Regions from separate parts of the Yinghuangia aomiensis genome, predicted to be linked through region 3. Evidence: riboswitches for the same ligand, from Rfam matches in the RefSeq annotation. Region 3 holds a riboswitch; each other region holds the start of a gene.
The links. A riboswitch is a leader RNA that binds a small molecule or an ion and turns the genes downstream of it on or off. The one in region 3 is predicted to bind cobalamin.
Positions count from the first base shown of each region.

Region 1: another riboswitch for cobalamin. It lies ahead of ABEA93_RS22250 (ribonucleoside-diphosphate reductase subunit alpha); the one in region 3 lies ahead of ABEA93_RS24500 (CbtB domain-containing protein).
Region 2: another riboswitch for cobalamin. It lies ahead of cobN (cobaltochelatase subunit CobN); the one in region 3 lies ahead of ABEA93_RS24500 (CbtB domain-containing protein).

Region 1 covers NZ_BAABHS010000016.1:22,669-25,935, forward strand. Annotated here, with positions in the region: gene ABEA93_RS22240 (SDR family oxidoreductase) at 1-92, opposite strand, end outside; gene ABEA93_RS22245 (M24 family metallopeptidase) at 89-1,027, opposite strand; cobalamin riboswitch at 1,277-1,506, shown strand; gene ABEA93_RS22250 (ribonucleoside-diphosphate reductase subunit alpha) at 1,577-3,267, shown strand, end outside.
Region 2 covers NZ_BAABHS010000006.1:182,355-185,621, reverse strand. Annotated here, with positions in the region: gene ABEA93_RS10315 (sensor histidine kinase) at 1-964, shown strand, start outside; gene ABEA93_RS10310 (response regulator) at 961-1,617, shown strand; cobalamin riboswitch at 1,696-1,835, shown strand; gene cobN (cobaltochelatase subunit CobN) at 1,969-3,267, shown strand, end outside.
Region 3 covers NZ_BAABHS010000018.1:56,715-59,981, forward strand. Annotated here, with positions in the region: gene aroB (3-dehydroquinate synthase) at 1-762, shown strand, start outside; gene aroQ (type II 3-dehydroquinate dehydratase) at 759-1,208, shown strand; cobalamin riboswitch at 1,283-1,427, shown strand; gene ABEA93_RS24500 (CbtB domain-containing protein) at 1,470-1,688, shown strand; gene ABEA93_RS24505 (CbtA family protein) at 1,709-2,458, shown strand; gene ABEA93_RS24510 (trypsin-like peptidase domain-containing protein) at 2,532-3,267, opposite strand, start outside.

The sequences.
Region 1 (3,267 bases), on a different contig from region 3:
GCGCGGCCGGCTTCCACGGCGGCCAGGCGGACCCCGTCGGGCGTTTCGACGTCGAAGCGGCGGGCGCCGGGCAGGTCGTGCAGCGCGCTCACGCGGCGGCCTCCTCGGTGACGGCGGACAGGTCGGCGGCGGTGCCGGCGGGAGCCGGGAATCCGGCCCCGGTGCCGGTGAGTTCGGCCCCGTACAGGCCGCGGTCGGCCCAACGGTGCACGTGCGGGAGGTCGTCGTCGAGCCAGTACGCGTCGCCGTCCTCGGTCACCACCAGCAGTTCCTCGAACTTGGCGCCGACGCCGCGGAATCCGAGGTGTGGTTCGACCGCCCAGAGGCCGGGTGTGGCCGGGTGGCCGGAGCTTTTGCGCGGGTTCCACAGCGGCGACCAGCCCTCGCGGTGGCCGCGGATGCCGTCCTTGAGCAGGCCGCGCAGGGCGTTCTGCCCGAAGCCGAAGGCGTGCGGGCGCAGCCGGGCGTCGGCGACCTTGCCGACGCGGTGCGCGATGACGCCGAACGGGTAGGCGCGGTGCCGGTTCTCGTAGCCCTGGCGGGCCATCAGGGCGTCGACGTCGAGGTAGATCTGGCGTAGGGTGCGGCCGGCGCGGACGGCCTCGACGATGAAGGCGCGGTGGGTGGCCAGGTCGTCGAGGAGCCGGTCGACGACCGGGTTGGGGCCGAGGGAGCTGGCGTACCCGATGTCGGCGGTGTAGCCGTTGTGGACGGGTGCGGCGTCGAGGATGAACGGCATGCCTTCGGTGAGCCGCAGGTTCGTGGGGAAGAACTGCAGCGGCACCTTGAAGCCGGTGAACGCGGTGCGGTCGCCGAACCAGGCGAACGGCAGGTGCAGCCAGTCGCGGACGCCGCGGTCGGTGAGCCACCGCCGCATCATCGCCGCGGCCTCGCGCTCGGTGGTGCCCGGGCGCAGTTCGGCCGCGACCGCTTCGGCGCAGTCGTACGCGAGGCGCTGGACGGCGCGGTAGCCGTCGATGCCGGCGCCGGTCGTGCCGGCCGGTGCATCCGTGAGCGGGGTCGCCATGCGGGACCGCCTTCCCGGGGGTCGGGCTGTGGGGGACGAAAGTGAGGCGCAGAAAGGGAGGAGCATCGGGTGTTACCCCGGGTAACATACCCGGGAGTAGTCCCGGGCGGAAGACCCTTCCCGAGAGGCCGACCTTCGCGACACGCCGGACACAACCACTAGGGGTCGCACGCGGCCTCACCCACTACATATATGCTCCTGCTCGCAGCTGGTTCGCCCGCTCCAAGCAGTCGGAGCGGGCGGCGAAAAGGAACTGATGCCCCGTCAGGTGGCATTTGCGCCTTGGGAAGAGGGAACCCGGTGCGAAACCGGGACTGCCCCCGCAGCGGTGAGCGGGAACGACCGCCGTCACCAAGCACTCCGGGCCCGCGCCCGGGGGAAGCGACGGCCACTAGGACCTCCGTACCCCGGCACACCTCCGTGTGCCGCAGTCCGGCATGCCCGCAAGTCCGAAGACCTGCCAGCCGCCCGTACGCGCCGCACTGTCCGCGAGCGCGCACGGTGGTCACCGCACGTTCAAGCTCGCGAGGAGAGAGCCCCGTGACCGTCATGGACAGCGCGATTCCGCGCGCCCAGACTCGCCCGGCCGAAACCGGCACGCCGCACAACCCCGGTCCGCAGACCGGCACCGCACCCGACGCCGGGCCCAAGGCCGACGCGCTGCACGCCGCCGTCCGCGCCCTCGCGGCCGACCTGTCCGACACCGACCCCGCCCGGGTCGCCGACCGCGCCCTCGCCGGCCTCCACGCGGGCGGCACCGCCGCCGACCTCGACGCCCTCGCGGTCCGCACCGCCGCCGAACTCATCGCCGAGGAACCCGAGTACTCGCGTCTCGCCGCGCGCCTCCTGGCCCGCACCATCGCGGCCGAAACCGCCGCGCACGGCATCACCGCCTTCAGTGACGGCATCGCCCTCGGCCACCGCGAAGGCCTCATCGGCGACACCACCGCCGACTTCGTCGCCGCGAACGCCGCCGCCCTCGACGCCGCCGTCGACACCGCCAACGCCGAGGGCGCCGACCGCCGCTTCGAGTACTTCGGCCTGCGCACCGTCTACGACCGCTACCTGCTGCGCCACCCTGTGCACCGCACCGTCGTGGAGACCCCGCAGCACTTCCTCCTGCGCGTCGCCTGCGGCCTCTCGCGCACCGCCGAGGAAGCGATCGCCTTCTACCGCCTCATGTCGTCGCTGGCCTACCTGCCCAGCTCGCCGACGCTGTTCAACTCCGGCACCCGCCACACCCAGATGTCGTCCTGCTACCTGCTCGACTCACCGCAGGACAACCTCGAATCCATCTACGACATGTACGGCCGCATCGCCCGCCTGTCGAAGTTCGCCGGCGGCATCGGCGTCGCCTGGACCCGCGTCCGCTCCCGCGGCGCGCTCATCCGCGGCACCAACGGCCACTCCAACGGCATCGTCCCGTGGCTCAACACCCTCGACGCGTCCGTCCAGGCGGTCAACCAGGGCGGCCGCCGCAAGGGCGCCGCCTGCGTCTACCTCGAACCGTGGCACCCCGACGTCCTGGAGTTCCTCGAACTCCGCGACAACACCGGCGAGGAAGCCCGCCGCACCCACAACCTCAACCTGGCCAACTGGATCCCCGACCTGTTCATGCGCCGCGTCGAGGAAGACGGCGTCTGGTCGCTCTTCGACCCGAACGAGCTGCCCGAACTCCCCGACCTGTGGGGCCCGGCCTTCGACGCCGTCTACGAACAGGCCGAACGCGACGGCCGCTACGTCCGCCAACTCCCGGCCCGCGAGCTGTACGCCCGCATGATGCGCACCCTCGCGCAGACCGGCAACGGCTGGATGACCTTCAAGGACGCCGCCAACCGCACCTGCAACCAGGCCGCCGAACCCGGCAACGTCGTCCACCTGTCGAATCTCTGCACGGAGATCCTCGAGGTGACCAGCGACGGCGAAACCGCCGTCTGCAACCTCGGCTCCGTCCAGCTCGGCGCGCACGTCGCCGACGGCGGCCTGGACTGGGACAAGCTCCGCGCCACCGTCCGCACCGCGGTCACCTTCCTCGACCGCGTCATCGACATCAACTACTACCCGACCGGGCAGGCCGCCGCGTCCAACCCGCGCTGGCGCCCCGTCGGCCTCGGCGTCATGGGCCTCCAGGACGTCTTCTTCCGCCTCGGCCTGCCCTTCGACTCCGCCGAAGCCCGGGAAATCTCCACGCGCATCGCCGAAGAGATCTACCTGACCGCGCTGGAAACCTCCTGCGACCT
Region 2 (3,267 bases), on a different contig from region 3:
CACCACCCTTTACGGTCCGCTGCCGTGGGCGCGCCGCATGACCCCGACCGCGCTCGTCCTCTCCCTCACCGCCACCATCGTCGCGCTCGGCATCATGCGGCAGCCCCAGGCGCTGCTGATCGGCGTCTTCGCCGGGCTGATCACGCTGGCGCCCGCGTCGACCGCGTGGATCATCCGCACCCACCGCGACGAAGCCGCCGCCGAGCGCCTGCGGGCCGAACAGACCGCGCTGCTCGCCGAGTTGGACCGCCGTGCCGCGGTCTCCGAGGAACGCGCGCGGATGGCCCGCGAGTTGCACGACGTGGTCGCCAATCACCTGTCCGCGATCGCGATCCACTCCACTGCGGCGATGTCCGTCGCGGCCGGCGACCCGGACGCCACCAAGCAGGCGCTCGGCATCATCCGGGAGAGCAGCGTGCAGGGCCTTGCCGAGATGCGCCGCCTCATCGGGCTGCTGCGTGACGGCGGCGGGGGCGAGACCGGGTTCGAGGAGTCCGCGGCGGTGCCGCGGCTGGACTCGCTCGACGCGATGATCGGGCGGGCCGAGCGCAGCGGCTCGGCCGACGGGTTCACCTTCGTCCTCGACGACACGCGTCCGGCCGGGACGGTGCTGCCCGCACCGGTCGAACTGGCCGCGTACCGCATCGTCCAGGAGTCGCTGACGAACGCGATGAAGCATGCCGCGCCCGGTCCGGTCATCGTGCGCGTGCGGCACACCCGCGGCTGCCTCGTCGTCGCGGTGGAAAGCACCTACGTCGCCGCCCCGGACGGGCCGCGGGCCCCCGGCGCAGGTGCCGGCCTGGTCGGCATGCGGGAACGCACCGCGCTGCTCAGCGGCCGCTTCGAGGCGGGACCGCACGACGGGCTGTGGCGGGTACGCGCCGAACTGCCGTGCAAGGCCGAGCAGCGCGACGCCGCCCGCGCGCCGCGCGCTGCCCGGGAGGCCCGGGAGGCCGCGTCGTGATCCGGGTCGTCGTCGCCGAGGACCAGGGCGCCGTGCGCGCCGGACTCGTGATGATCCTGCGGGCCGCCGACGGCATCGAGGTGGTCGGCGAGGCCGCGGACGGCGAGGAGGCCGTCGCGCTGGCCCGCGAACTGCGGCCCGATGTGGTCGTGATGGACGTGCAGATGCCGCGGCTCGACGGCGTCGCCGCGACCCGCGCGGTGGTGGCCGAACACTTGGCCGACGTGCTGGTGCTCACCACGTTCGACCTGGACGAATACGTGTTCGGGGCGCTGCGTGCGGGCGCCGCCGGATTCCTGCTCAAGGACGCGGAGGCCGCGGTGCTCACCGAGGCCGTGCGTACCGTGGCCCGCGGCGAAGGCATCATCGCGCCCGCCGTCACCCGCCGCCTCATCGCCGAATTCGCCGCGCCGCGTCCGCGCGGCCCCGCCGAACCGCCCGAGGCGCTCGCCGCGCTCACCCCGCGGGAGCGCGAGGTCCTCGCCTGCCTCGGCCGCGGCCTCTCCAACCAGGAGATCGCGGTGCACCTGGACATGGCCGAGGCCACCACCAAGACGCACGTCAGCCGGATCCTGCCGAAGCTCGGGGTGCGCAGCCGGGCCCAGGCCGCGGTGCTCGCCCACGAGTGGGGGCTCTGCGAGCCAACCGGATAGCAGCCCCCGCGAGGCCCTCCGGGGAACGTGGCAAATCCCTCGATTGGGGGAACTTGCAGCGCGACCGGCCGCTAGGCGATGCTGAGCGGGCGCCGGCGTCGCCGGTGTGGGGAGGGCGCAGTCAGGAACCCGGTGCGAATCCGGGACGGTCCCGCCACTGTGACCCGCCGCAGCATGCGGCGGGGAGTCAGGAACTGCGCGCCCGGACCCGATTGTCCGATGGGGCGAGGACCCCGGAGAGGCGCGCGCTGTGGCGACTTCGTCCTGCCGTCCGACCTGCACGCACGTATACGCACCGGCCGCATCCGCATCCGCGACCCGGCGCGGCGACGCGAAGGCGCGGTCGGCCCGGTGATCCTCCTCCTCTCCACCTCCGACACCGACCTCCTCAGCGCCAAGGCGAGCGACGGCGCATGGCGCCTCGCCAACCCGGCCCGCACGACCGCGGCCGACCTGCCCGCGCTGGTGGACGGCACCGACCTCGTCGTCGTCCGCCTCCTCGGCGGCCGCCGCGCCTGGGAGGAAGGCCTCGACGCCCTCCTCGCCGGGCCCCGCCCGGTCGTCGTGGTCTCCGGCGAACAAGCCGCCGACGCCGCCCTCATGGAACTGGCGACGGTGCCCGCCGGGGTGAGCGCGCAAGCCCACGCGTACCTCGCGCAGGGCGGCGCGGACAACCTGACGAACCTCCACCGGTTCCTCTCCGACACGCTGCTCCTCACCGGCCACGGCTTCGAACCGCCCGCCGAAGTCCCCACCTGGGGACGTCTGGAGCGGGAATCGCGCAACCCGGACGCGCCCGCCGTCGGCGTGCTCTACTACCGCGCCCACCACCTGGCCGGGAACACCGCCTTCGTCGGCACCCTGTGCGACGCCATCGAGAACGCGGGCGGCCGCGCCGTACCGGTCTGGTGCGCGTCGCTGCGCGGCGCCGACCCGGCGCTGTTCGAGGCGATCGCCGAGGTCGACGCGCTGCTCGTCACCGTGCTCGCGGCGGGCGGCGCACGCCCCGCCGAGGTGTCCGCGGGCGGCGACGACGAAGCCTGGGACGTCGGCGCGCTCGCCGCCCTCGACATCACCGTGCTCCAGGCCCTGAGCCTCACCACCAGCCGCGCCGAATGGGAAGCCGGCGACGCGGGCCTCTCGCCGATGGACGCCGCCACCCAGGTCGCCGTGCCGGAGTTCGACGGCCGCCTCATCACCGTGCCGTTCTCCTTCAAGGAGACCGGCGCCGACGGCCTCACCTTCTACGCCGCCGACCCGGAACGCGCCGCCCGCGTCGCCGGGATCGCCGTCCGGCACGCCGCGCTGCGGCATGTGCCGCCCGCGGAACGGCGCATCGGCGTCGTGCTGTCCGCGTACCCGACCAAGCACGCCCGCATCGGCAACGCCGTCGGCCTCGACACCCCCGCCAGCGCCGTCGCCCTGCTGCGCGCGATGCGCGACGCCGGCTACGACGTCGGTCCCGCGGCCGGCCCCGACGCGCTGCCCGGCCTGGAACCCGCGGACGGCGACGCGCTGATCCACGCGCTCATCGCGGCCGGCGGACAAGACCCCGAGTGGCTGTCCGAAGCCCAGCTCGAAGGCAACCCGGTGCGCATCGGCGCCGCCGAATACCGCGAGCGCTACGCCAAGCTCCCGGTCGGCCTGCGC
Region 3 (3,267 bases):
ACCGACCTGGCCGGCTTCGTCGCCGCGTCCTGGCTGCGCGGCGTCCGCTGGATCGCCATCCCGACCACGCTCCTCGGCATGGTCGACGCCGCCGTCGGCGGCAAGACCGGCATCAACACCGCCGAAGGCAAGAACCTCGTCGGCGCGTTCCACCCGCCGGCCGGCGTCCTCGCCGACCTCGCGACCCTGGAAACGCTGCCCGCCAACGACTACATCAGCGGGCTCGCCGAGGTCGTCAAGGCCGGTTTCATCGCCGACCCGGTGATCCTCGACCTCATCGAGTCCGACCCGGCCGGGGCGCGCACCCATGCGGGCCCGCACACCGCCGAACTCATCGAACGCGCCATCCGGGTCAAGGCCGACGTCGTCACCAACGACCTCAAGGAATCCGGCACCCGCGAGTTCCTCAACTACGGCCACACCCTCGGCCACGCCATCGAGAAGGCCGAGCGCTACAAGTGGCGGCACGGCGCCGCCGTCAGCGTCGGCATGGTCTACGCCGCCGAACTCGGCCGCCTCGCCGGCCGCCTCGACGATGCCACCGCCGACCGGCACAAGACCGTCCTGGAGGCCCTGGGCCTGCCGCTCACCTACCGCGGCGACGCCTGGCCCAAGCTCCTCGACAGCATGCGCATCGACAAGAAGTCGCGCGCCGACAGGCTCCGCTTCGTCGTCCTCGACGGCCTGGCCAAGCCCGCCATCCTCGAAGCGCCCGACCCGGCCATGCTGGCCGCCGCGTACGGCGAGGTGGCGCGCTCGTGACCGCCCCCACCCGCGTCCTCGTCCTCAACGGCCCCAACCTCGGCCGCCTCGGCAGCCGCGAGCCCGACGTGTACGGCTCCACCTCGTACGCCGGCCTCGTCGCCGCCTGCGAGAAGACCGGCGTCGAACTCGGGTTCGCCGTCGAGGTCCGGGAGACCAACGACGAAGGCGAAATGATCCGCTGGATCCACGACGCCGCCGACGCGCGCACTCCCGTCGTGATCAACCCCGGCGCGTTCACGCACTACTCGTACGGCCTGCGCGACGCCATCGCGCAACGCACCGCGCCGCTCATCGAGGTGCACATCTCCAACCCGTACGCCCGCGAGGAGTTCCGGCACACCAGCGTCGTCGCCGCCGTCGCCACCGGCACGATCGCCGGCTTCGGTATCGGCTCGTACCAACTGGCGTTGCGCGCCCTCGCCGACCAACTCGCGCAATCCTGAGGCAACTTCCGTCGCCGCACCGGTAGGGGGGCGTCGGGCCGCATGTCGTCGAGCACGCGCTGTTATTGACGACATGTAGCCCGAACCCCTACGGTGCGAACGACATCGCGATGCTGTGGGGAAGCCGGTGGGAATCCGGCGCGGACGCGCCACTGTGATCGGTATGGCACGAGCCCCGGCAACGCGGGCACCGTGACCAGCCGTCAGTCAGACCCTCCACGTCGCGCACCACCAGCGGGCGCGTGCCCCGAAGGAGGAACCATGGCCACGGCTGCCATCCCCACTCCCCATGCCGAACCCGTCCCCGTGCGCATTCCGGTGCGCGAAGTGCTGCCCTGGGCGGCCTTCATGGGGGCTGTGATGCTCTTCCTCATCTACTTCGTCGGCGCCGAGCAGGGCGCACTGGCGATCTTCTCCGGAAACGGCGTGCACGAGTTCGTGCACGACGGCCGGCACCTGCTCGCGTTCCCCTGCCACTGACGGCCCCGGGGAACCGCCTGATGATGCGCAACCTGCTGGTCCGCGGCATGCTCACCGGTGTCGCGGCCGGCCTCCTCGCCTGGGTGTTCGCGTGGGTCTTCGGAGAACCCGAAGTCCGCCACGCCATCGCTTTCGAAGAGCACCAGTCCGCCCACGACCACGCCGCCCAGGGGCATGCGGGCGGACACGACGAATCCGAACCGGTCAGCCGCGCCGTGCAAAGCACCGCCGGCCTGCTCACCGGGGTCACCGTGTACGGGATCGCGATCGGCGGGCTCTTCGCCCTCGTGTTCGCGCTCGCCTACGGCCGACTCGGACCCTACGGCGCCCGCGCCACCGCCGGGATCGTCGCCGCCGTCGGCTTCGTCGCCGTCGTCCTCGTGCCCTTCCTGAAGTACCCCGCGCAACCGCCCGCGGTCGGCGACCCCGACACGCTCACGGAACGCACGGTCTCCTACTTCGGGATCATCGCGATCAGCATCGCCGTCGCCGTCGGCGCGGCTTATCTGGCACGGCAGTTCGCGCCGCGGTGGGGGACGGGCAACGCCGTCCTCGCGGCGATCGCGGCCTACGTCGTCGCCATGGCGTTGATCGCCCTCGCCCTGCCCGCCGCGGACGCCGTCCCGGAGGGCTTCTCCGCCAGTGTGCTGTGGCGGTTCCGCATGGCCGCCCTGGGCGTCCAGGCGGTGCTGTGGACCACGTTCGGCGTCCTGTTCGGCGTTCTCGCGGGCAAGGTCGTCGAACGGCCGCGGGTGGCGCTGGCTGCCTGACAGCGGTCGTGCGAGGGGCGCCAGGCAGCCGGCCTGGCGCCCCTCGGGCGTTCAGTGAACGCTCCGTGGGCCTTCAACGGGGTGTGAGCCCCAGCAACGCGGCGATGGCACCCGCGACTTCGGGCTGCGACAAGTAGGCGTCGATGTCGTGCGCCCGGTCGCGGGGATTGTCCACCGAGCATTCCGTGCTCAGCCCGGTCCACGTGCCGCGTAACGGGCAGCCGATCGCGACGCCGTCGGCGGGCGCCCAACCGTTGAACCACCGCGGCACACGGGACGGCAGGTGCGGCCCCGCGGTCGCCAGCCGCGCGTACACGGTGTCCAGGCCCAGCGGCGCGCCCACCGTCACCAGGCCGGTCACCGTCGGTCCGCCGCCGAGGCCCGCGAGGAGGTCCATGCCGACCACGGTGCCCAGGCTGTGCGCCACCAGGACGATGCCGCCGGAGGCGGGCACGGTGTCGCGTACGCAGGCCAGGACTTCGTCGCGGACGCGGGCGTCGTCCAGGAACACCGCGACGTCGCGGAACGCGGCGGCGACCACCAGGCGGTCGACGCCGGAGTGGCGGGCCAGCCAGTCCAGGGGCTTGCGGGTCACCCGGACGACCGTGCCGAGCGCGAAGCCCTCGTCCTCCTGGGCGGCGCTCTCCACGGGCATGCCCGCCTGCTCGGCGGCCTGGCCGAGCATGCGCTCGTAGAGGTCGCGCGCCGACGGCGACGCGGGGGCGGCCGCGGCCGCGGGGTCGTCGGCGACCAGGTCGAAACCGGCCGGGACCGACTCCTGCGTGCGCAGCGCGGCGGCCAGGAGGTCG